DNA from 3 places in the Bacillus silvicola genome. Region 3 is predicted to be linked to each of the others. Evidence: predicted binding sites of a transcription regulator. Region 3 holds the regulator's gene; each other region holds the start of a gene.
The links. The regulator LexA, encoded in region 3, represses DNA repair genes until DNA is damaged. The targets are predictions, from matches to a motif close to CGAACATATGTTCG.

Region 1: a site for LexA is predicted at 3,392-3,405, ahead of addB (helicase-exonuclease AddAB subunit AddB). Genes of this name have one in related genera too.
Region 2: a site for LexA is predicted at 3,581-3,594, ahead of recN (DNA repair protein RecN). Genes of this name have one in related genera too.

The regions. Positions count from the first base shown of each region.
Region 1 covers NZ_JBNGVC010000013.1:39,323-47,634, forward strand. Annotated here, with positions in the region: gene addB (helicase-exonuclease AddAB subunit AddB) at 1-3,366, opposite strand, end outside; gene lepB (signal peptidase I) at 3,484-4,047, opposite strand; gene ACP6L7_RS22315 (TVP38/TMEM64 family protein) at 4,104-4,697, opposite strand; gene ACP6L7_RS22320 (DUF4306 domain-containing protein) at 5,018-5,614, opposite strand; gene ACP6L7_RS22325 (competence protein ComK) at 5,857-6,438, opposite strand; gene ACP6L7_RS22330 (hypothetical protein) at 6,703-6,888, shown strand; gene cspA (RNA chaperone/antiterminator CspA) at 7,082-7,285, opposite strand; gene ACP6L7_RS22340 (DUF6584 family protein) at 7,563-8,057, shown strand; gene aceA (isocitrate lyase) at 8,097-8,312, opposite strand, start outside.
Region 2 covers NZ_JBNGVC010000012.1:1,128,379-1,136,690, forward strand. Annotated here, with positions in the region: gene spo0A (sporulation transcription factor Spo0A) at 1-20, opposite strand, end outside; gene spoIVB (SpoIVB peptidase) at 308-1,600, opposite strand; gene recN (DNA repair protein RecN) at 1,718-3,457, opposite strand; gene argR (arginine repressor ArgR) at 3,728-4,177, opposite strand; gene ACP6L7_RS17745 (TlyA family RNA methyltransferase) at 4,320-5,159, opposite strand; gene dxs (1-deoxy-D-xylulose-5-phosphate synthase) at 5,163-7,055, opposite strand; gene ispA ((2E,6E)-farnesyl diphosphate synthase) at 7,364-8,257, opposite strand; gene xseB (exodeoxyribonuclease VII small subunit) at 8,257-8,312, opposite strand, start outside.
Region 3 covers NZ_JBNGVC010000012.1:589,353-597,664, forward strand. Annotated here, with positions in the region: gene ACP6L7_RS14875 (bifunctional metallophosphatase/5'-nucleotidase) at 1-403, shown strand, start outside; gene ACP6L7_RS14880 (DUF896 domain-containing protein) at 444-683, opposite strand; gene ACP6L7_RS14885 (YneB family resolvase-like protein) at 729-1,385, opposite strand; gene lexA (transcriptional repressor LexA) at 1,527-2,147, shown strand; gene ACP6L7_RS14895 (DUF4097 family beta strand repeat-containing protein) at 2,251-3,054, opposite strand; gene ACP6L7_RS14900 (DUF1700 domain-containing protein) at 3,055-3,597, opposite strand; gene ACP6L7_RS14905 (PadR family transcriptional regulator) at 3,590-3,913, opposite strand; gene ACP6L7_RS14910 (ABC transporter ATP-binding protein) at 4,141-5,943, opposite strand; gene ACP6L7_RS14915 (nucleotidyltransferase domain-containing protein) at 5,956-7,143, opposite strand; gene ACP6L7_RS14920 (lasso peptide biosynthesis B2 protein) at 7,166-7,618, opposite strand; gene ACP6L7_RS14925 (lasso peptide biosynthesis PqqD family chaperone) at 7,665-7,955, opposite strand; gene ACP6L7_RS14930 (aldolase) at 7,959-8,312, opposite strand, start outside.

The DNA of each region.
Region 1 (8,312 bases), on a different contig from region 3:
TTTGTAAGGAGCAATATCGATAACACCTTCTGTGATGTCTTTTCCGATATTTTCAAACGAGTGGTGTACATATTTTTGAAGTACATTAAACTCTTGTTCACTTGCAATGCTAGAACGCGCACTAAAACTACCATCTTTTTTCAGACCAGCAGAAATAATATCAGAGCTTCCTGTTGAAAGTTTATTATCCATTAAACGAACAACATCAGCATCTCCTAGTACGAGCCCTTTCATTTTAAATTTCTTTAAAATTTCTTTCTCAATTTCTTCTTCAGATGCATCGCCTTTCATCTCAACAATCGGGTTATGAATATGGAAATACAATACACCCGCCGGTGATGCAGTGCCGCCCTTTTTCATCCACGTATGTGCATTTGAAGTAACAACATCCAAATACGTTAACATTTGAAGCGCTAGTCCGTAATACACTTCTGTTAAATCTAACGCTTTCGAACTTGATTTATAGTCAATAATACGAAGGAACGTACCACTCTCATCTTCTGCCTTATCAACACGGTCAATACGGCCCACTACTTCCATCTTCACACCATTTGGCAACGCAAATTCCATTGGCGGAAGAGATCCAGTCCCGCCCATACCAAACGGTACTTCTAAATCAACTGGTACAAAACCGCTAGACTTCGCATGTTCACGAAGAATGAGTGATGTACGGAATATGATTTGTTGTAGTTTTTGTTTTAAATAGAAATGACGGTTTGAACTTAATAAAATTTGTCTTTGTAATAATGGTGCAATTTCTTCTATTACTAAAGTAGAAAGATGCTCACACTCTTTTATTGATAAATCTGCCCAAGTACGGTTTTCACGTAATAACCTGTCTGCAATTCTTTTCAGCGCTGCATGGAATAGTTCACCGATATCTGGCGCATCAAGTTTGAAAATATCACGCTCTCTTAGCGATAAACCGTGCTGTGCGAAATGAGCGTACGCACAACGGTTAAATAATTCCATACGAGAAACGCTTCCCTTAATTGTATCTCCGTATAAATCTCTACTTACCGCTGTACTTAGTTTCTGTGCACGATTTCGGTAGAATAAACTTGATAACACGCGGCTACTTTTTTGTTTCCATTCATCTGAAGTAACGTAGAAATTATATACATCCCACCAAAAGTCTAAATTACCTTCAAATCCGTATTGCTTCCATGTTTGCAGCTGCTGCATGACATAAGACAATGTCACTTCTGGCGTTGCTACGTATGAAATTTGTTCCGAACGTGATAAGTCATTTACGTCATTTGTAATAAATGATTCTTTCACATCAGGGAACATTCTTTTTATTTTTTTAATAAAACTAGAAGCAAGTAACGTCTTCCCTTCTTCATCTGCAAGCGGGCATGAAATGTATAATTTCTCAGATGCTCTCGTTACCATTTGATACATAACAAACTGTTCTTCTAATAAAGTTTGTCTCGTCGTTGGCGCTAATTCAATTCCTGCCGCGCCAAGAACTTCTCTTTCCTCATCAGACAGCATCCCTTCATCCATAGGTGCTGCTGGAATAACGCCTTCATTCACTCCAATAACGAATGTCGCTTTAATATTTGATAATCTAGAACGATCAATATTAGCAATTAACACTTGATCTAGTGACGGCGGAATGTTCGCAAATTGAAGCGCCTCAAGACCTGTCGACATAACGTCCGTGAACATAGATAGTGACATCTTCTCCTCACCAAGCATCTCTACAAACGTATCAAGAAGGCTCATCACTTCTTCCCATACTTGCTCATGGTCTGTCGCAAATAAGAAATCTCCACTTTCTTCTGCACGAACACGTAATTCTTCTAGTTTTTTCGGAACGTCAAGCTCCTCTAAAAATAAATATACCGCTTCGCACATTTGCATAACTGTTCCAGCACGCTTCAGCCTTTTTTGCATACGAATAACTGGCGTTCTTACAACGTCACGAAGTTGATTTATTTTCTCTTCCATTTCACGCTCACTGTCTGTTATCATTTCGCTCGCATCATCAAGAGAACGATAGCGGCGATACATCCACGGATCTTCTGAAGTCCATCTCTTCCCTTGTACACCGTACGCTAAACAGTAGTTTTCAAACTCATCCATCTCTTCGCGCATCGCTTCTTTTCTTACATCTAATGGATATAAAAGCTCTGTTTTCACGCAGCGGAATACTGCATCATAACGCCAATTCCCGCTAATAATCTCGAGTGCAGAACGAATACATTCTACTAGCGGATGATGTGACATTGGGCGTTTTTCATCGATGAAATGCGGGATATTATAATCTGTAAATAACGTTCGCATTACGTCGTAATAACTTTCTCCGTTACGAAGAAGGACTGCGATATCTCGGTAACGATAGTCTTCATCCGCCACAAGTCTTCTAATTTCACGAGCAACACCTTCTACTTCAGCTCGTAAATTAGCTGCTGTACTAATCGTTACACTTGCTTCACCGTTAAATTTTTCATTCGGACGCGCTTCATAATGGGCTTCTAAATGAGCTAATGCCGGAGAATGAAAACGCGGCTGCTCCATCAACGGAATTGTTTTTTCAATTTCTATTTTCTCTTCACGAGCTACTTGCTTTATTCGTTCATACGTTAACGTCGTTTCATAAAATAAATCTAGTTCATTCACTGGCTGCGCTAACGTTTTTTCATCTATTGTCAATGTGATTGTGATTCTAGTTCCTAATCTCATTAGCCCTCTAACAATTTCTAGCTCTTGAGGGGAAAATGAATGGAATCCATCTATATAAATTTCCGCGCCTTTTACATATTCAGATTCTGAAAGCTTCTCAATTAATAATTGTAAGTAATCTTCTGAATCTAAATACTTTCCGATTAAAGCACGTTCAAAATCATCATATAATAACTGTAAATCATACACTTTATTCGCTAGCAGCTTTTGCTCTGCACTACTGCTATGCGCATCTAATTGTTGCCACATTTCATATACGTTAGATGGCGTCACATTGTAACGTTTAAACTCCGCAATCATACTACCAAGATGTTCAAAGAAACCGTTTTGCTCCGCTGCTTTTTGGAACACCGATAATCCATCTTTACGGGACTCTACAATTTTACGAAGTAACATATGCACGCCCGCTTCATCAATATGAAGACGACTCGCTCCGCCAACTTCTTGCAGCACCTTCCACGCTAATCGCGAAAAACTAAAAACTTGTGCCCGAATAGAACCTCTTACCTCTTCACTCCCAATTAACGCCTGTTGCGTTTGGAATGTCATCTGTTCTGGCACAAGATATAATATTGTTTTCCCTCTTGGGCGCTGCTTTAACTCTTCTTGCACTTCGTGTAAACAAAGTGTACTTTTTCCACTTCCAGCTCTACCAATCACAAATCGAAGTGACATGTAATCCCACCTTTCACTTACATAACGAACGTTAGTTTGCTACCATAATTGTATTATAGGACACGAAAAAAGACAAACTGAGTTGTTTGTCTTTTTCTATACTTTTACTTAATTATATCAACCTTTTGAAAAATTCGTTTGCACCTCTTTAATCGGCCAATATCGTAAATCAACTTTACCGACAACTGTATCAGCTTTTACAAATCCAAAGTGCCTACTATCCCAGCTCCCGAGGCGATTATCACCTACTACAAAAATATATCCAGGTGGTACCGACTTTTCTTTCGTTAACTCTTCTAGTTTAAAATCACCTGTTAGTTGTCGTCCATTTATCTCTTTCTTATACTTCTCTAAATAAGGTTCATCTACGAATTGTCCATTTATATATAGTTTATCATGCTTATATTCGATATGATCCCCAGGTAAACCGATAATTCGTTTTACATAGTCCTCTTTTTTATTCGCATGAAACACAACAACATCAAATCGATTCAAGTCCCCTACTTGATAACTCACCTTATTTACAACGAGCATATTGCCATCTTGCAATGTCGGCATCATTGACTTCCCCTCTACAACGTACGTTGAAAAGAAAAACGTTCGAAAAAATACAGCTAATAGTACACCAATTAAAATTGTTCTTATCCACTCTAGCCCTTCTTTTTTCAAAGTTTTCTTCATTCGCTTCTCCCCTCGCCCTTTAATAATGAAGCTTTTCTTTATAAAGAAGACTTTTCCTAATGTAGTTCTAACTTTACTTCAATTTTTTTACCTACATACCATAAAATAAAAATACCAATTGCTACAATAACGGATTTTACCGGTTTATGAATAAACGACATTAAATCATGACCGATATACGTTAAAATAAAAATCATAACAAGCTTTCCGAATGCTAACGCTAGTCCAAATTGTTTTACGCTAATGCGAGACAAACCAGCTACAACGTTTATAAGCGCAGATGGTGTGAACGGAAAACAGAATATGACAAAGATTGGCGCAAACCCTTTTCTTTCAATCCATCCCATCGCCTTTCGCACTCTCTCATGTTTATTTACAAAAGAAAAGAAACGCGTTCTTCCAAAGCTACGAATGATGAAAAATACAAGCATTGCACCAATTACTGATCCAAGCCACGAATAAAGAAAACCGAACCAAAAACCAAATGCAACAGCATTCGCCAGTACAAACACAATGAGAGGCAATGCTGGAATAAGCGCCTCTATCATCGGTAAACCAATACCAAGAAGCGGCCCGAACGCTTTATAACTTTCAACAATGTGATCCATATTTTCTGGTGAAAAATATTCTTTGATTGTCTGAAAATCCATTCTACACATTACCCCTTTACTCTAATTACTACCTCTACTGTATCATCGCTTATATGAAAGAGGAAATGGTAGATATGACATATGGAGATGTAATTATTAAGTTTCCATATCTTCCGCTAGAATTCCTTCATTATTATGCTATGATAATCTTTCAATATTCGACAGAACATGAGAATAATTTAGACACCACGCACAGGTTATAACTTAACGGTTACATATTATGAAAAAGAAGGAACTACAGAAGTATCAATCCGTATTTCCATACAGGTAGAAATGAGTAGTGACAAATAATTGTTATACCTTCAAACAATCCTCTTTTTCTAATGACTAGTTCTTACAAGAAACTTTTTTAGTAAGCGTATACTATCAATCACGATAAGTATTAATAAATATAAGAAAGATAGTATTAATACTGTACTCGGAATAGGTAGCATTCGAAATTTGTATAAAAACTTATCAATCGTATATATATCTTGCTCATCAGTTATCGTACTAGGAGTGAATATAAGATAATCTTTCCAATTATCTATCCAAGTTAAACTAACTGCGGAAAATTGCATTATCCCTAAGCACAAGTAAATAAAAATTGGTATAAGAATCATATATTGCAAACTATGTAATATCTTTCTTTTCTTCTTACATTCAATAATTTGAAAGACAATAAGTGTCAGTACGTACACAATCGATAGCAGAAATACTATGGTGACAACTGGCTGAATTGAAAAAGCAAATAGCAATTTATCAACTTCACTAATTTGACTATATTCTGTTGCATTTTGAGGCGTAAAAATAAAATGTTGTTTATCAGCACCTATCATTAACTGACTACCAACGAAACCAGTAAACATAAAGGTAAGAAATAATATAGGCAAAACAAGAATATATTGCGCCCAAAATAACATAGTCCTTTTCAACATACCATCTCCTTTTTATATAATAAGGTAAGAAATATCCTGTATGCCGCAAATGTAAAATGATGTATATTAACATCGCGATAAGTATATGTGGTAAAATTACCCTTATATTGTAATTTTACACTTCCTTAAGCTATTAAAGAACAAAAAATCCGCAAATTTTTCTCGTTTTATTTATGAATCTTACAGCGTAACGGTATATATAATGAAATCAAAAAAGGATGAGTCTCCTCACCCTTTTCCTCTCACACTTCACCTTCCCTTACAAAATACACTTTCTCATAGGCTGGCGTTAATTTAGATTCTTCACTTTTATCAATCTCTTTAAAACAAGGATTTCCTTGTTTTTTCTTACGGTCTTCATACTCTGTCCGTAATTTCGCTGTACGATTTTGCTGATTTTCAAAGCTACTTTTGGATATTTCTAATTTCACAGCGAAACCATTTATAAATCTAATAATAAGATTTCCATCTTTTAATTCTTTATTATTTTCAATATGAAAATGAGACAACCACGCACACTCTTTTCGAGAATAAGAATACGTAGGGAAAAAATAAAGTTGATCTGTCGGGCTAATTGCGATAGGAGCTTTATGTGTAATACTAGTTAACTCCTTCGTTCCTTCTTTTCTTCCAAAAAAACTTGAACCATGTTTCCGGCAACTTCTCTCTATAATATCGAGAGGTTTTTGAAATACGAAAAAAGAATCTTCCATTTCAACAATTCGCGTAACCACTTTCTTTTCTCCTAGAACAACAGGAAGTAAGGCCATCGTATTTTTACTTACAACATAATTTTCGACATAACGTTCTACTTTACTTTCCATATTCTACTATCTCCTTTTTTCTATTTATAGTAGCAGCTGCATGTATAATTTTAGCACCTACGAAAAGGAAATGCTTTACAAATCCCCCTTTTTTACAATAATTTATCATTTATCAAACATTTATCAAATTTAAAAATAACTATATAATAATGAATTGATTAAAACCTGTACAAAAAATATTTATAATCTCTTCCTCTTTTCACATCATTACAATAATTAACTTTGCTATAATTAAAATATAAATCCAATATATGGGGGGCCATTATGGAAGAAAAAGAGATCCAACCAACAATTCATATAAAAAATAACAGCATTGTGATTGTGAAAAACTCAGCTAGTATTATATTCGCTTTATTTTTCATTCTACTGTTCTTTGCAAAGCCTTTTCGTAAATCAAAATGCCCAAAATGCAAGAAACGCAAAAAGAAAAAAATTGGAAAAGAAGAGTAAAAGGCCCTCCTTTTTTGGAAAGCCTTTTACTCTTTTTCATTACCTCTACAAACATCGAGTATTACTTCATTTATATACTTTTCCATCATATATATTCCCACCTTCTCCCCCAATATAATCATTATGTTCGTATATTTCAACAACAAAAAAAGGATGGCATGAGCCATCCTTTTTTCCATCATCAACTATAAAATTATAGTTTGATTACGTTTTTAGCTTGAGGTCCACGGTTGCCTTCTTCGATTTCGAAGCTAACTTTTTGACCTTCTTCTAGAGATTTGAAACCTTCAGTTTCGATTGCAGAGAAATGTACGAATACATCGTTTTCGCCTGGAACTTCGATGAAACCGAAGCCTTTTTCGTTGTTAAACCATTTTACTTGTCCTGTTACTGCCATGATTATTTCCTCCTAAGAAAATACAAATTATTTTAGTCTTCCTGTATAAAAAAAGAATCCACACATTATCAAATACGAAACATAAACTAGTTCTCACATACTTTTTCTCGTTCGTTTTCGGCACTTGATAATATATGGATTGCTTAATTTAACTATTCAACTGACATCATCATAGCACATTAAAATAAAATGTACAATCTTTTTCGAAAATAGAATTTCTAATTTTTAGTATTTCTTATAAAATATAACCACACCGATTTTAATAAAGGAGGATTACATGGCAGAAATAATCCCCGAAAAAACATTAAAGAGAATTGAAAAAGAGATTGAAAATAACAACCTCGGAAAAGCAAGAGATAGATTACACGGATTAATCGCTACTTATCCGAATGAGTTAGAACTTAGAAAAAAACTCGGTGATATTTACTTTACATTACAATACCCCGAAATGGCTGGACGATATTGGTATCTCGAAAAAGAGAAAACAGATATTATGCACGCTGCATGTCGACAATTTGAAAAATCGATGGGAAACGACCCTTATCATATTGTACGTGCTTTAAAATTCAAAGGAGATCATGACATTATTACAGGACTACACACCGAACATCCTTTACAGCCATTGCAGAAGAAAGTTATAGAAGAACTCATTGATGATTATGAAGAAACATGGAAAGACAAACTATTTACATGGGGATGTCTAGCATTATTCGCATGCCTTCTTTTCACTGCTATCGTTGGCATATTCACTATATTAAATTGGATATTTTAAATAGAAGTAGGTGCCTATTATAGGCACCTACTTCTATCTCTATTTCGTAAACTGTTCTTCTTCCGTAGATCCTTTTAGAGCAGTCGTTGATGAAGTACCGCCTGTAATAACTTGTGCTACTTCATCAAAGTAACCTGTTCCTACTTCGCGTTGATGGCGCGTTGCAGAGTAACCATCTTTTTCTGCTGCGAACTCTGCTTGTTGTAATTCAGAGTACGCTGCCATGCCGCGCTCTTTATAACCACGCGCTAATTC
Region 2 (8,312 bases), 540 kb from region 3:
CATACTTTAATTTTCTCCACAGTTTTTCCTCCCTTACCGAATCGATTCTTCCGACATGTGTAAGCTTCTAGGCTACATGAATTGTTCGACAATTGTGTGAAAATTCCCTTTTAAAGTTTCTTACTTTCCGATAAAAACACAAAAAAATATATTTATCGCCCATTTACTTTCTTTCGCAACACATTCCATCATAGAATTACAACGAAACGTTCAACCCTTTTCTTATATTTTACAACAAAAAACAGCTCTTGCGGAGCTTTTACAAAATTTCAACGAATTTTTCAATAGAAAAGCGAGCTAATATGCATTAGCTCGCTTTTTTCTCTTGATCATAAATATTAATTCCAGCCTCATGTAACATCCATTCAATATGAACACCGTATCCTGACGTTGGATCATTTACAAATACATGTGTAACAGCACCAATTACTTTCCCATTTTGTACAATCGGACTTCCACTCATCCCTTGTACAATACCACCCGTTTTTGCTAGTAAACGTTTGTCTGTCACTTTTATAACCATACCTTTTGTAGCTGGGAACTTTTGCGGTACCGTACTAACAACTTCAATATCAAACGCCTCAACTTTATCTTGATCAATAACTGTTAATATTTTCGCTGGTCCTTCTTTTACTTGATGGGATAATGCGATAGGCATTGCTTTATCCATTATGCCGTTTGTCATATTTGTATTTAATTTCCCGAAAATACCATACGGGCTATTTACTGTAATATTACCAATCACTTCACGATCCGGTGAAAATCTTGCTAATTTTTCTCCTGGATTCCCGTGACTCCCTCTTTCAATAGAGGTTACGGTCGAGCGCATAATTTGTCCATCTTCTACTTGAATTGGTTTTTTTGTATCATTATCAGAAATGACATGACCAAGTGCCCCGTATTTCATGGAATCCGGATGAACAAATGTCATTGTTCCAATTCCAGCTGCCGAGTCACGAATATATAAACCAATACGATAAGACGATTCCCCGCTGTCTTTTTGTGGTGTTAACTTAGTGCGAATGTATTTTCCATCTCTTAGCAAAACAAGATTAAGCGGTTCACCTGTTTCTCCACTATTATGAATAAATGGTGCTACATCACTCATTCTTTCAATTGTTTTCCCATTAATTGCAGTAATCATATCCCCAATCTGTACACCAGCTGTTTCACCAGGAGATACTTTACCCTTTTCAGTTTGAATTAAATGATGGCCTACAACAAGTACACCTTTTGTGTTCAATTTCACACCAATCGATTGTCCACCGGGGATAACTTTAAAATCTTTCAATACTTTTACATTTACTTTTTTCACTGGAAAACCAGCGAGTTGAAACACCATATCAGCTTCACCATTTTGGTGAGAATTCACCATAAGCTCTTGTTCATTTGAACTTACTGTAAATACATTACGATTTGTAGATGAAGCCTTAAAAACTGGTAATGATGCTATTTCTGATTGTTGTCCTTCAAAAACAACAAGTTGTTTCGGGGATGAAATAAACGTTCGAAGCGGTTTAAAACATCCAATAAAAACTAAAGAAACAAGGAGACAAAGACCTATTATTTTTCGAAATCTTTCTAATTTCAATTTGTTCACTCTCCTCGCTCCTACCCCACATTCAGCCTCTTGGCTTCACTTTTTAATCTCTCCTTGCAGTGCTTTATTTATAACCGGAAGAATTAAGAAATCATCATTTGAGAAAAAAGCTATCCATTACTGGATAGCCTCTGCTGTCTGTTTGAAATGATGTGCTTGCGTAAGTAACTCTTTCGCATGTTCTGTCGTTAAATCTGTAATTTCTACACCAGAAATCATCCGAGCAATTTCTGTTACTTTTTCATCCGTACTTAGCACCGTAACAGATGTAATCGTCCGATCATTCGCCACTTGTTTTCTAATAAATAAATGCGAGTCCGCCATTGAAGCTACCTGAGGTAAGTGCGTAATACAAAGTACTTGCGAGTTTACCGATACACGATAGATTTTTTCCGCAATAGCCTGTGCAACCCGACCACTCACACCTGTATCCACTTCATCAAAAATAACTGAAGCAACACCTTGATGCTTAGAAAAAATACTTTTTAAAGCCAAAATAATACGAGATAACTCTCCGCCAGAAGCAACCTTTGAAAGCGGCTTTAACGGTTCACCAGGGTTCGTTGAAATATAAAACTCCACGTGATCATAGCCATCCGCCGTAAGTTTCACCGGTGTTCCTTCTACAAGAGGTTCTTCTGCATTTCCTTCCCTCTTCATTATTCTCACTTCAAATTTCGTTTTTTCCATATATAATTCTTTTAATTCTTGATGAATAGCGTTTGTAAGATGGTCTGCCAGTTCATGACGCATATCACTTAACAACGTTGCTTCTTTTAAAATAACACTTTCTAATTCCTTTAGCTGCTTTCTCGTCGTTTCAATATGTACGTCTTTATTTTCAATTGTAAAAATTTCTTGTTCAATTTTATCAGCATACGCTAAAATCTCTTCTACAGTATTTCCATACTTTCTCTTTAACATACGGATTTCATTCAACCTTGTTTCAATTTCATCTAAACGTTTCGGATCATATTCCATCATATCTAACTTTTCTCTAAGCTGATATGCAACTTCTTCTAATAAGTAATAGCTATTTGCAATTGAATCATGGTTTTCTTGATACGCCTCATCTAAATGCGTAATACTCTCCATTTGGCTCATTGCATTCCTTACATGATCTAACCCTTGGCTGTCCCCACTCAACGAACGATACGCATCCCCTAACGCTTTATAAATCTTTTCAAAATTGGATATTTTCAATCGTTCCTCAGTCAATTCATATTCTTCATCCATTTTTAAATCTGCCTTACGAATTTCTTCATGTTGGAATTGAATTAAATCTAGACGATGAGCCATTTGTTGTTCATTTTCACTTAAAGATTTCAACTGTTTTTTTAATTTTTCATAGTCTCCGTATACGTTCTGATATATGTCTAATTGCTTAACAATACGATCTCCATCAAAATGATCTAGCATAAACATATGACGCTCTTCATTCATTAAATCTTGCGTTTCATGCTGTCCATGTATATCAACAAGCGTTTTTCCAATCTCTTTTAATATACTAAGTGTAACAAGCTTCCCATTTACACGGCATACACTTTTTCCGTTCGCAGCGATATCACGTTTCAAAATAATCATGCCGTCTTCTATTTCTATATCTAATTCTTCTGCCTTTGCAATACACGGATGCTTATCATCTTCTACATAAAATAAACCCTCTATTTCAGCCTTTTCTGTTCCATATCGAACAAACTCCGCTGAACCACGGCCGCCAACAAGCAAACTAATCGCATCAATAATAATCGATTTTCCGGCTCCTGTTTCACCACTTAAAACGGTTAAACCTTTTTGAAAAGAAATATTTAATGCCTCAATAATAGCAAAGTTTCTGATCGATAATTCCGATAACAATGCCCCATTCACCTCGTTATAAACTAATCCCCTACTAAGGGCTTTTTTTAAGTACTCTTCATTCAAATAGTTATACTGTATGTTTATATGTATAAATTACTCATCTAACCCGCTCCATTGTACCAAACATTTGTTTTACGGGTCAATCCACCTATTTTCTAACTTTATTTAAAGAAAATATTATATTGCATTTAATAATTCATATTTTAACCAATAAAAATATCTTGTTTACTTTCCACTTTACAGAGGAAAGTAAACAAGATTTTTTTGTTACAGCATATTTAAGAAACGATCAGAGACAACACCTGTATCTTCAGGTGTACGGCAAATAATTAAGCAAGTATCATCACCACAAATGGTTCCGATAATCTCATCCCACTCTAAATGATCAATAAGTGCCCCAAGTGAATGAGCGTTACCAGGCAATGTTTTTAGCACAAGCATATGTCCTGCCGTGTCTAATTTTACAAATGAATCCACTAGATTTCGTTTTAATTTTTGCAACGGGTTAAATCGTTGATCTGCTGGTAAGCTATATTTATAGCGTCCATCATGTAATGGCACCTTAACTAAGTGCAGTTCTTTAATATCGCGCGATACTGTTGCTTGCGTTACATTAAATCCCTCATTACGTAAAATATCAACTAGTTCATCTTGTGTTTCAATTTCTTTGTTCGCAATAATTTCCCTGATTTTAATATGGCGCTGACCTTTATTCATACATTTGCACCTCACACTATCTCTTACCATAGTTTAAACATTGGTATACTTCACTTATTTATGTTAACGTATAATTCGTTTCTTGTACACAATTGTTTTTACAATCATTATACAATTACAACAAAAAGAGGAACAACATATGTTATTCCCCTTTCCCTTTTTGTTTTAGAACGTCATGTGCTTCTGTAACAACTTGCTCAATAGAAACCGGCGAATGGTTTTCGCCATTCTCACGCTCTCCATGCCATTTTAGATGGATTAAAAATTCAATATTACCATCCCCGCCCGTAATTGGCGAGAATGTTAAACCTTCGACATCATAGCCTTCCTTCAGAGCAAAATCGACAATCATTTCCACGACAGCTTCATGTACTTTTCTATCACGAACAATGCCTTTTTTCCCAACTTGTTCTCGTCCAGCTTCAAACTGCGGTTTAATTAATGCAGCTACGTCACCATTTAACATAAGCATTGTTTTTAAAACCGGCAATATTAGCTTTAATGATATAAATGAAACATCGATACTTGCAAACTGAGGTAAACCGCGCTCTAAGTCTGCCGGTGTCACGTAACGGAAGTTCGTTCGTTCCATCACAACAACACGCTCATCTTGACGCAATTTCCACGCAAGTTGATTATAGCCTACATCTAATGCATAAGATAACTTCGCTCCATTTTGAAGCGCACAATCTGTAAAGCCACCAGTTGATGAACCAATATCTATCATAACTTTATCTTGTAAATCAAGTTGAAATGTCTCTAATGCCTTTTCAAGTTTATAACCACCACGGCTTACATATGGCATAACTTGCCCTTTCACCGTAATCTCTGTATCTTGTGAGATTTTCTCTCCTGGCTTATCGAGTCTCATTTCATTCGCATATACGAGCCCTGCCATAACAGCACGTTTAGCCTTCTCGCGCGTTTCTATAAGTCCTCGCTCTACTAATAGTACATCTACTCTTTCTTTTTTTACGCTCATTTGTTACGCCCTTTTTTGTTTTGATGGAATCATTGTATGAATACGGTCTACAACAGCATCTGTCGTTAAACCAATTTCTTCTAATAATTTTGTTACACTACCATGCTCTATGAAACGGTCTGGAATACCCATTCTTTCAATTAATGCACTGTGGTATCCATTTTCAGATGCAAATTCAACTACTCCTGTTCCAAAACCTCCGATTAAACACGCTTCTTCAATCGTTAAAATCGGTATATTTTTCCCTAAAAGCTCATGTAAATATGCTTCATCCATTGGTTTAATAAAGCGAGCATTCACTACTTTGACTGAAACTCCAGCCTTTTCAAGACGCTCAGCTGCTTCCATTGCCATCGGGATTGTCGTACCAAACGTTAAAATTGCTGCTTGTGTGCCTTCTTTTAACGTTTCCCATGAACCAATTGGAATCGCCTTTAATTCTTCATCCATATGAACGCCAAGTCCATTACCGCGCGCATAACGCAAAGCAATCGGTCCATCTTCATATTGCATCGCCGTATAAACTAAATGTTGACCTTCATTTTCATCTTTCGGCATCATAAGCACCATATTCGGCAAGTGACGTAAAAACGCGATGTCAAATACCCCTTGATGCGTTTCACCGTCTGCTCCTACTAATCCAGAGCGATCTATTCCAATGAAAACATTTAAATTTTGACGACAAATATCATGAACAACTTGGTCATATGCTCTTTGTAAAAATGTTGAATAAATTGCTAAGAATGGCTTCATCCCTTGTGTTGCCATACCAGCCGCCATTGTTGTAGCATGCTGTTCCGCAATACCTACATCAATCATGCGATCCGGAAATTCTTTTTGGAATTTCTCAAGTTTCGATCCAACAGGCATTGCAGGCGTAATTGCAACGATACGTTCATCCGTTCTTGCTAGATTAAGTACAGTATCACTAACAACAGCACTCCATGCTGGTGCAACTTCCTTCGGTTTAACGAAGTCACCTGACTCGATTTTATACGGTCCTGTTCCATGCCAAGTTCCAATAACGTCACTCTCAGCTGGTTTATAACCTTTTCCTTTTTTCGTAATTACATGAACAAGTACTGGGCCTTTTGTTTTCTTTGCATATTGCAACGTTTCGAATAACTTTTCATAATCATGCCCATCGACCGGACCTAAATATGTAAAGCCTAATTCTTCAAAAAAGACGCCTGATACTAGTAAATATTTTAGACTATCCTTTATTTTCTCTGCTGTCGCAGCAACTTTCCCGCCAACTGCTGGGATTTTCTTCAATATATACTCTAATTCATCTTTTACCCAATGGTACTTCCCTGCGGTACGTAAACGACCAAGTACATTATGAAGCGCACCGACGTTTGGTGCAATTGACATTTCATTGTCATTCAAAATAACAATCATGTCCGTTTTTTCATGACCAATATGGTTTAATGCCTCTAAAGCCATTCCGCCTGTTAATGCACCATCGCCAATGATTGGTATAACGTATTCTTCCGTTTTCTTTAAATCACGCGCTAGAGCCATTCCCATTGCAGCAGATAATGACGTCGAACTATGACCAGTTTCCCAAACATCATGCTCACTCTCGCAGCGTTTTGGGAAACCACATAGACCTTGGTATTGCCTTAATGTGCCGAATTCTTTCGCACGCCCTGTTAAAATTTTATGTACATAGGATTGATGTCCTACATCCCATAAAAACTTATCTTTCGGACTATCAAATAATTTATGCAGAGCAATTGTGAGTTCTACTACACCTAAATTAGGTGCAATATGTCCACCTGTTTGAGAGAGCTCTTCAATTAAAAATTTACGAATATCCTCACTCAATCCCTCTAGTTCGCTAATAGACATATCTTTCAAAAAACTAGGGTTTTGAATTTGCGTTAGATCCACACGGATCACTCACTTTCATTTCATAATCTGTCAACATGTCAAATATTATAAGAAATATTTACACAACACAAGAAATTCTCTTTCTATTCTTTTTATCTTGTCCTGCTTTCAGAAAACACTTCCATTTTTTTCACTTATCATATTATACATCATATTTCTTTACGCGATGAAAAAAATAGCCGCTAACACGAAGTGATAACGGCAATGTAATCTACATATATTTTTGCCAATAACAAGAAAAGAAAAACCTTTTCCTACATTTATATCATAAAATGATGAATGACTCAACAAATGAAAACGCTGTTATATTAGTTATTACGTTTTGCGATCAAATCACAAATAGATAGTAAATATTCATCTTGTAATTGCAAGGAGCTAATAGAATCTTTTGCTTTTGCAATTTTTTCCTCTAAAATAGATTTTGCTCTATCTACAGTAAATAACGTCGTATATGTACTCTTTTCATTAGAAACATCACTACCAATCGGTTTTCCAATCTCTTCTTCGATGCCTTCTACATCCAAAATATCATCTCTAATTTGGAAAGCTAGACCGATATATTTCGCAAATGCAAGTAACTTCTCTTCCTGCTCTTCTGTAGCATCAGAAAGTATCGCTCCTGCAAGTACAGCAAACTCAAGCAGTTTACCTGTTTTATGCTTATGGATGTACTCTAATTCATTAATTGTAAGTCGTTTTCCTTCAGCTTCCATATCTGCCACTTGTCCAGCAACCATTCCTTCAGGTCCTGCTGCTTTCGCAAGCTCAAGTACAAGTCTTACTTTCTTTTCAGCAGAGATTTCTTTATGCTCATATGCCATAATGACTTGAAAAGCATATGTTAACAAACCATCTCCTGCTAAAACTGCCATTGCTTCACCAAATACTTTATGATTTGTAGGCTTTCCTCGTCTTAGATCATCATCATCCATACAAGGTAAATCATCATGAATTAACGAATATGTATGAATCATTTCAAGGGCACAAGCTGCACCCACTCCAAGATTTTTTTCTTTCCCAAACGCTTGTAACGTTGCAAATAAAAGTAACGGGCGGAGACGTTTCCCACCCGCTTCCAAAGAATATGCCATCGCTTCACGAAGCACATTTGGACATTGTAATTCATTTGCATAGCTTACAAGCTTTTCTTCTACGAAAGTTTTACTCTCTTTCAAAAAAGCATCAAAAGCTATATGTGTCACTATGCTTCATCTCCTAAAGCAGTAAACGGTTTAAGCTCTCCATCTTCCCCAAGGA
Region 3 (8,312 bases):
AACTGGAGCGGACATAAAAGATGCCCTTGAACTCTCTGCTTCTTATTTCACATTAAATATAGATGGAACTATCATCGTAAACCCTGCCTACATAGAACCAAAGCCGCAACACTATAATTACGATATGTGGGAAGGAATTTCGTATGTATTAAACATTTCCAAACCAATTGGCGAGAGAGTAGAATCTTTACAGTATAAAGGCGCTTCTCTTAATATGAATGAAGAATATGACGTTGTTATGAATAATTATCGTGCAAGCGGTGGCGGGAACTTCTTTATGTTTCAAAATAAGCCAGTAATAAAAGACATACCAACAGATATGTCTGAACTTATCGCTAACTATATATTGAAGCATAAAAGGATAGAAGCAACGAAAAATGACAACTGGAAAGTTATTAAATAACGATTTTAACAAATAAAAAAAGATGGGCTGCGCCCATCTTTTAATTTAATTTTGCATTATCTTGCTTTTTTAAAGCTTTTAATTTCGTCGGTGTAACATCCGTTCCTTCTTCGTTAACGACTTTAATTCCTTTTAATTCGTTTAACATATTTTGACGAAATCCTTTTAAATATTGTTCACGTAGCGATTGGCGCTCACGTTGTTCTTCTTCAGTTAAGCCTTCAGCTTTTGCTTTTTTCGCTAAGAAGTTAATGCGTTCAATGAGTTCTTGACTCGGCATCTCGAATCCCCCTTCTACTCAAAACTGATTATTATCATACAATAGTTAGTCCTCTTTATCAAGCAATTGCTTTGTATATTCTACATACCTTCGATGTACAGTTGCTTTTGAAACATCATGACCAAAACCACGAAGTGTTGCTGCAATTTCTTCAAAAGTTAATTCATTCCGGCGTAAACGTACAATTTCCTCAATTGGTACTTCTTTTTTCTCACGTCCTATACTTAAATGACGATTTTTCAAATTATTCTCTGGACGAAATCCTTTCTCTACCGCCCTTTGCATACCACGTTTAATTTTTAAATTGTGAATCTTTCTTTGATACTCTTCAACAATCCCAATTATATCTAGCACCATCGAATCAGAGTCAGAGAGTTCTAATTCTCCATTATGCGTATGCGTATATACTTTTATTCCCTCTTTATGTAAACAGTGCATTAATGCAATTTTCGCATTCCCTCTACCAAGACGCGTTTCATCTTGTATTAGAAGTACATCAACTTGTTCATCGCGAATTGTATCTAGCACTTCTAATATGCCATCACGTTCAATTGTATAACCGCTAGCCTGCTCCTCAATCACCTTTGTAACATTCATTTGATAACGCTCAGCTAAATGCAATAATTCATCTTTTTGACGCAATAATGATGTTTCCTGCGCTTCTTTTGTTGTGCTTACACGTGCATAAATAATTGCATTCATTTTGAACCCTTCTTTCTCACTATATTTTCCTTATAGTGTATCATAAATTCGCATTTCGTTCGAACTTATGTTTGTAGAATGTTTTTTCGCATGTTATACTTAATAATAAGAAAAATGAAAGAAAACGAGGTGTTAGAAAACATGGAAAAGTTAACGAAACGCCAGCAAGACATTCTCGACTTTATTAAGCTAAAAGTACAAGAAAAAGGATATCCACCTTCCGTACGCGAAATCGGTCAAGCAGTCGGCCTCGCTTCTAGTTCTACAGTGCACGGACATTTATCACGACTAGAAGAAAAAGGATATATTCGACGCGATCCAACAAAACCACGCGCAATTGAAATTTTAGGTGACAACCGAATGGAAACAGAAACACAATCTGTTATTCAAGTTCCAATCGTCGGAAAGGTTACTGCCGGTTTACCGATTACAGCAGTCGAAAGTGTAGAAGATCACTTCCCACTTCCAGCTAGTATTGTTGCTGGAGCAGATCAAGTGTTTATGTTACGCATTTCTGGAGATAGCATGATTGAAGCTGGTATCTTTGATGGTGATTTAGTTGTTGTTCGCCAGCAACAGTCTGCATACAACGGTGAAATTGTAGTTGCTTTAACAGAAGATAACGAAGCAACTGTTAAACGTTTCTACAAAGAAAAAGACCACTTCCGTCTACAACCGGAAAACTCTTCTCTAGAACCTATCATTTTAAAACAAGTGTCAGTTATCGGAAAAGTAATTGGCGTATATCGTGATTTACATTAAAAATAATAAAAAGAAGATAATCCCCTTATTTATATAGGGCATTATCTTCTTTTTATATTTTGATAGATTTCCGTTCACTCAAAAGAATGCATTACCTTAATTATCAACGCGTTTCAATAGTAACATCTCCAGCAGCTGTTTTACCGCTAATTTTTTTACTCCCATTACCAATTGTTATATTTTGATTTTCTTCATTAAAAATTGTCACGTCTCCAGCAGCACTTTGCCCCGTTATAACTGCATCTTGTGGTTTTTCCAACAAAGTAATATCTACATCGCCAGCAGTTGAACTTGCCTCTGCATCATATTTAGGATCATGATCCATAATATTTACATCCCCGCTAGCCGTTTTTGCTGTTACTTTCCCTATTACTTTTTTAAAGCTCACCTCACCAGCTTTTGTAGATCCCTCCACACTCTTAGCTGTTACATGTTTCAAATCTACTTCTCCAGCGAGTGTTCCAACACTTACGCGATCACTTTTCACATCACTTATTTCTACTTGTCCAGCGGATGAATTCACTTTTATCCCTTGGTAAGAACGTTCAGGCACAAGTATAGTCACTGTAGGCGTTTGAAAATTGAAAGTGAAAAATGAAAAATCAAATGAGACACCTTTCTCTATTTCTCCTTTAATTTTTAATGTGTCACCATCCTCCACAATACGAATCTCTTGCTTACGTAAATCACCTGATTGCTTTACATAAAAAGTGGAATCAGGTGATTTTTGGACAATGATATCCCCAGCATCTAACTTAACTTCTATATTTTTTAGTGTTTCGTTTTTAATTACTTCTTCTTTATCGCCTTTTTCTGCAGTTTTTACTGCCTTTTCATATGTTTGTGAAATTCCTATTACCCCAATAATGATACAAGCGATAGCTACTAATAATACTTTTTTCATCATCTACTCCCCTTTTATCATTTTGAAGTTCCATATTACATATCGTACACACAATCTTTTAAACCACTTCGTACTATAATAAGCTGCAATACATAACAACAAACCTACTCCAACAAACGTTATACTAACGAAAAGATCCAACCATATAAACGTACCCATGAATATTTTTATAATAACGAAAAATGGTGTCACTACACTAGCAATTCCACCGACCCAAAAGGAAAATATAAAAGCTATAATTGCAACTAACGGGCCTAACACAATAATAAAATTAAACAAACTAAGTCCAACCACTGCCATGACAGCTCTTGTTACATTTGAAGTCGACGGATCTTTTTTCATTTCATCAAATCGATACATCGCAAGTAAGTCTTTCGCAATTACTTTCGGAGAGCCAAGACCCTTTATTATTTCTGATTCAGTTTTCCCCTCTTCTATCCCAAACTGAAAGTGCTCTTCATAATCGAATAAAATATCTTGTCTCTCTTCTTCTGGTAACTTCCTAAGATAACTTGATAATTCTTTAAGAAACCGTTCTTTACTCATCCCATTCCACCCCTTCAATAATTTCTTGAACACCTTTAGCAAAATCGCGCCACTCTGTTACTAATAAAGTAAGTTGCCTCTCTCCTTGCTCTGTTAGTTGATAATATTTACGGGGCGGTCCTTCCGTGGATTCTTTTAAATATGTTTGAAAATATTCCTCTTTCGTTAAACGACGTAATAGCGGATATACAGAACCTTCCGATATTAAAAATTTATTTGAAATTTGCTGAACAAGTTCATAACCATAACTATCTTTACGTTTCACAAGTGCCAAAACACATAGTTCTAACACACCTTTTTTAAATTGAGCGCTCAAGGACAATCCCCCTTTCTTATTTTAGTACTGTTCAGTACACAGTACCTGATTTATCCATAATATACCGCTCAGTACTATTTATTGCAAGGTACCAAATTATATTTATTTCCTAAATTTAGAAAACGCACAAATAAAAGCACGAATAAGATCCTGTTGTAGGTGATCATTATTCGTGCTTCTATTCGATTTGAACTATATTAACACAGAACTTCATTCAGCTTTCTCCTCTAAGAACTAACTTCTACTTGTTTACCTAATAAATTACGAAATACCCCTTTCCTCTCTCGAGCTAGTTGGTTAAACGCTCCTTGTTGAACGACCTCCCCTTTATCTAATACGATAACCTGATCAGCGTTACGTATCGTTGATAAGCGATGGGCAATTACAATAATAGTCATTTGACCCTTTAACTTTTCTAATGCACTTTGAATTAACGCTTCGTTTTCTGTATCTAACGAACTTGTTGCCTCATCTAAAACTAAAATAGAGGGTTTTCTTAAAATTGCTCGTGCCAAAACTAACCGTTGCCTTTCCCCACCCGAAAGCCTAACTCCTCTGTCCCCAATAAAAGTATCAAGCCCGTTTGGAAGCGTTCGTACAAATTCAGCAGCAGCAGCAAAATCTAATGCAGACCAAATCTGTTCTTCACTTGCATTCGGCTCAATCATCAATAAATTTTCTCTTATGCTTGCATTAAATAAGAATGGATCCTGCTGAACATAGCTAATAGATTTCCTTAAAGCCAATAAATTATCACTTGTAATAGTCGAGTCATCTAGTAATACCTTTCCTTTTTCCGGATGAACAAGTCCCATCAAAATATCAATTAATGTACTTTTTCCAGCACCTGATCGTCCAACAATAGCTGTCATACAATTGGTTGGGATTTGCAAATTAATATTTCGAAGAGCGTATACAGGTTCTTTTTCATTATAACGAAAACAAACATTATGACATTTAATTCCTTCTTTTATAGTTAGCGGTGTTATACATTTAGATGGTTGACTTACATCTTCCAATTCAATTGCTTCGTTACATTCTCGCTGCAATTCTAATAAAGACTTAAAAGCAGGAATATTTGCAGCTAATTGCTCCAAGTTTGATTGAATCCCTGTAAACCTGGGCCATAGTCTAGAGAAAATAAGAACGATTACTATTAATTGTCCTGGCTGCGCTTGAAATAATTTAACAGATGTAAAAATAAGTAATGCAATTAGAATAGACGATGCAAATTTATAAAAAAATTGCGATTGATTTTTCAACTTAATATATGCTAGTTGTTCTATTTCTATTTTTTTACACCAATTACTTAACCATGTATATCTAGACTCTTCCAACATGTTACTCTTTATATCTTTAATACCATTAAAATGATCTGTTATACCGCTAAGATAGCCTCTGGCTATTTCAGACGTTTGATTTCCTAGCATCCTTGATTTTTTTATAAAACGTCTAGAAAAGTACGCAAGTATTAAACCCGTAAATAGTACAAAAATTGTTATCTTTACAGAAAACCATAAAGCAATTCCAATTTGTATTATAGTAAAAATAAACGATGTTAGAAGTTGAAGGAATAAATTAGTTCCAATCATAACTCGTCCTAGTTCCTCAGTCAGTGAATTAATCAAATCGGACTTTCTCTTTTTCACAAAGAAACTCCAATTAACTCGTAATAGAGCATGATAGATTTCCAGCCTTATATAGTTTGTAAATCGCATTATAATTTTCATATTTCGAAGAGCAAGATTTTGTTGTAAAAGCGATTGGACCACCACTAATATAATATAAATACTTAAAATAAGTAACAATCTCATCGTTTCAGGGATATCATATAATATTTTAAATATCATTATATCTGGAATTGACCCCATGTTTATTTGGATAACGCCACTGATATTAATCATAGGGAGTAATAAAAGAAGCCCTATCCCTTCCAGCAAACTAACTAGCGCCATCCCGAATAAATTTATATATAGTATTTTCCCAGAAAAAGCATATAATTTTTTCACAAAATATAAGAGATATTCCACTTTTATTTCCTCCTATGATAACTCATGCTTTCTTACTCTTCTCCAAGTGCACAGAAGAGGTCGTAAAGGAAAATACAGGAAATGAAGATATTTAGGTAACGGTAAAGTCTTTGCATCTATCGGATAAGGGTACAAATAACTTAATATAAATAAAAACTTTTGACGTTTTGACATTAATGAATATAAATGACGGCTGTGATACTTTGCTATTTCTTCCGGGATTGGTGGTGTGTGTAGGTTTATCATTTGTTTTAAATAAAACAGTGCATCGTGCGCTAATCTCCTAGTAGACTTTTTGTTTGTCCATATTTTCATTTCTTCAATAATTGTTGAATTTAACAATTCATTTGATAGAATCAACGTCTGCCCTACTATATGTCCAGATTGATATTTATTTAATAGCTTATTAATTTCTAACCAATTCAGCTCTTGCTCTATCATTTTATTTACATCTACTAACCAGCGTAATCTCGACCATCCATGACGTGCTCCATGAGAACAAAGAAATACAAACAAGTCCTCTTTACCTAATACATATACAGGATTACTGACTAATGTACTTTTTCTTTTCCTCCCCCATAATTCCACAAATTTCATTTCCTTCCCAGGACCTGGATTTAGCCTCCAATGAATCTCCAGTTTAATTTTCTTTTCAGGATGAAAAAATGTTATATGATGATGCCTCCATTTCCAATCATTTAATACCGTTTGAATATATTCATCCTTCACATACCCTTGCTCTAAAAGAATTTTTTCCGCATTCTCCAACTGATGAATCGGGATAAGGACATCTAAATCACAAGATGTTCGTAAAGAGACATCACCATAAAGATCGTGCGCAAGTGCTGGCCCTTTTAAAAAAAGAGTACTAATATCATTTTCAATAAACCATTTACTTACTTGCTCCATTTCAGCACTTAAAAAAAGCATTCGAAACATATTCTCTTTAAACTCTTGACGCAATATTCTCATAACATGAGCTGGAATTAATCCTTTATTTACTCCGTTCAACTTCGGATAAATATATGGATGCACCCGATGATGCATCGCCAAGTCGAGAAACTTATTCCAATCAATATCTACACACCATTCACTTCGATTCCTAAGTACTATATCATCATTTTGCAACTTCAAAATTTCCAATATTAATTTCAACTCTTTAGACAGGCATTCTACATTAAGATGAAAATCATTACTCATGTTATTCTCCTTTAGTTGTTTTTCAATCTAACTTCTTTGCAAACGTTCCAACTACAGTGAATTTCTCCATCCCTTCTGCCCCAGTGATATAAAAAGGGCCACTTCTTAGCCATGCATGAGCAACCATTTCCCCATCTTCATCCTTTGCAGTTCCTAAATACAGCGTACTCTCAATTTGTCGTCTCTCTAGCATTTTCATCCCAGCTATCGCTTTCACAAGACATTGACTGTCCCAAAGAGTATGTCGACTCGTAATTCGAATAACTTCAGCTATACTTTTAAGCATCCTAATATTAGTTTCAACATAATTTAAAGATGTTTCATCCATATAAACACCTAATGTAGTGGCAGACTTAGAGAATGACATAAATTTTAGGATACGAGCCCATCCTAAATATATATATGCCTCTATGAATAAAAATCTAGTTTTCATATCTAACGATAAAAAAACAGTTATCTTTTTTACTATATTCATTTATCTCCCTACTTCTTTTTCAAAATAGAAAACTAGACTAAGCTACTTACTCAATTACAACCAGTCCCTCTTCTAACAACATTTCCAAAAAGGAAACAACTTGTCCCTCACATTGTGATTGTTCTACTTTATACTCCGATATTAAAGTAGTGACCAACTGAGTAACCGATATTGGTTTTTCAATAAGTTCCCATATAACTCCTCCCATTCTCCCTAAATTATAATATTTCCCATTTTTTATACTTAACATGACTTTTTCTCCATCCATATCACTTACTACATTCCCTTTAACTTGTGCAACACATTGATTTAATAATATTGCTTGTTTTTTAATCATGAATTATTCTCCTTTATTTATAGTTGTTAATATAAGAGAAACTAATTGTGGAGCACTATATCCTCTCTCTGGTCTACATAATTCATACAAATCAACCTTAGTTAAAATAGCAGCAGAGGTCGTAAAATGCCATTCCATTAATCCTAAACCCTGGATAAGAAAATTGCGAAATGTATGACGATATAGGGTGTAAAATCGCTCAAGTTTTTCTATATGACGAATTCCCACCTTGCCATCCTCTGTTTTCACTAATTCTACTACCCCTTCTAGTGGGATTGATTCAGCAATATATTTAGAAAGAACCGGAACATTGTATTTGGTTTCCCTACCATATATCGATCGATAGTTGTTTGTACC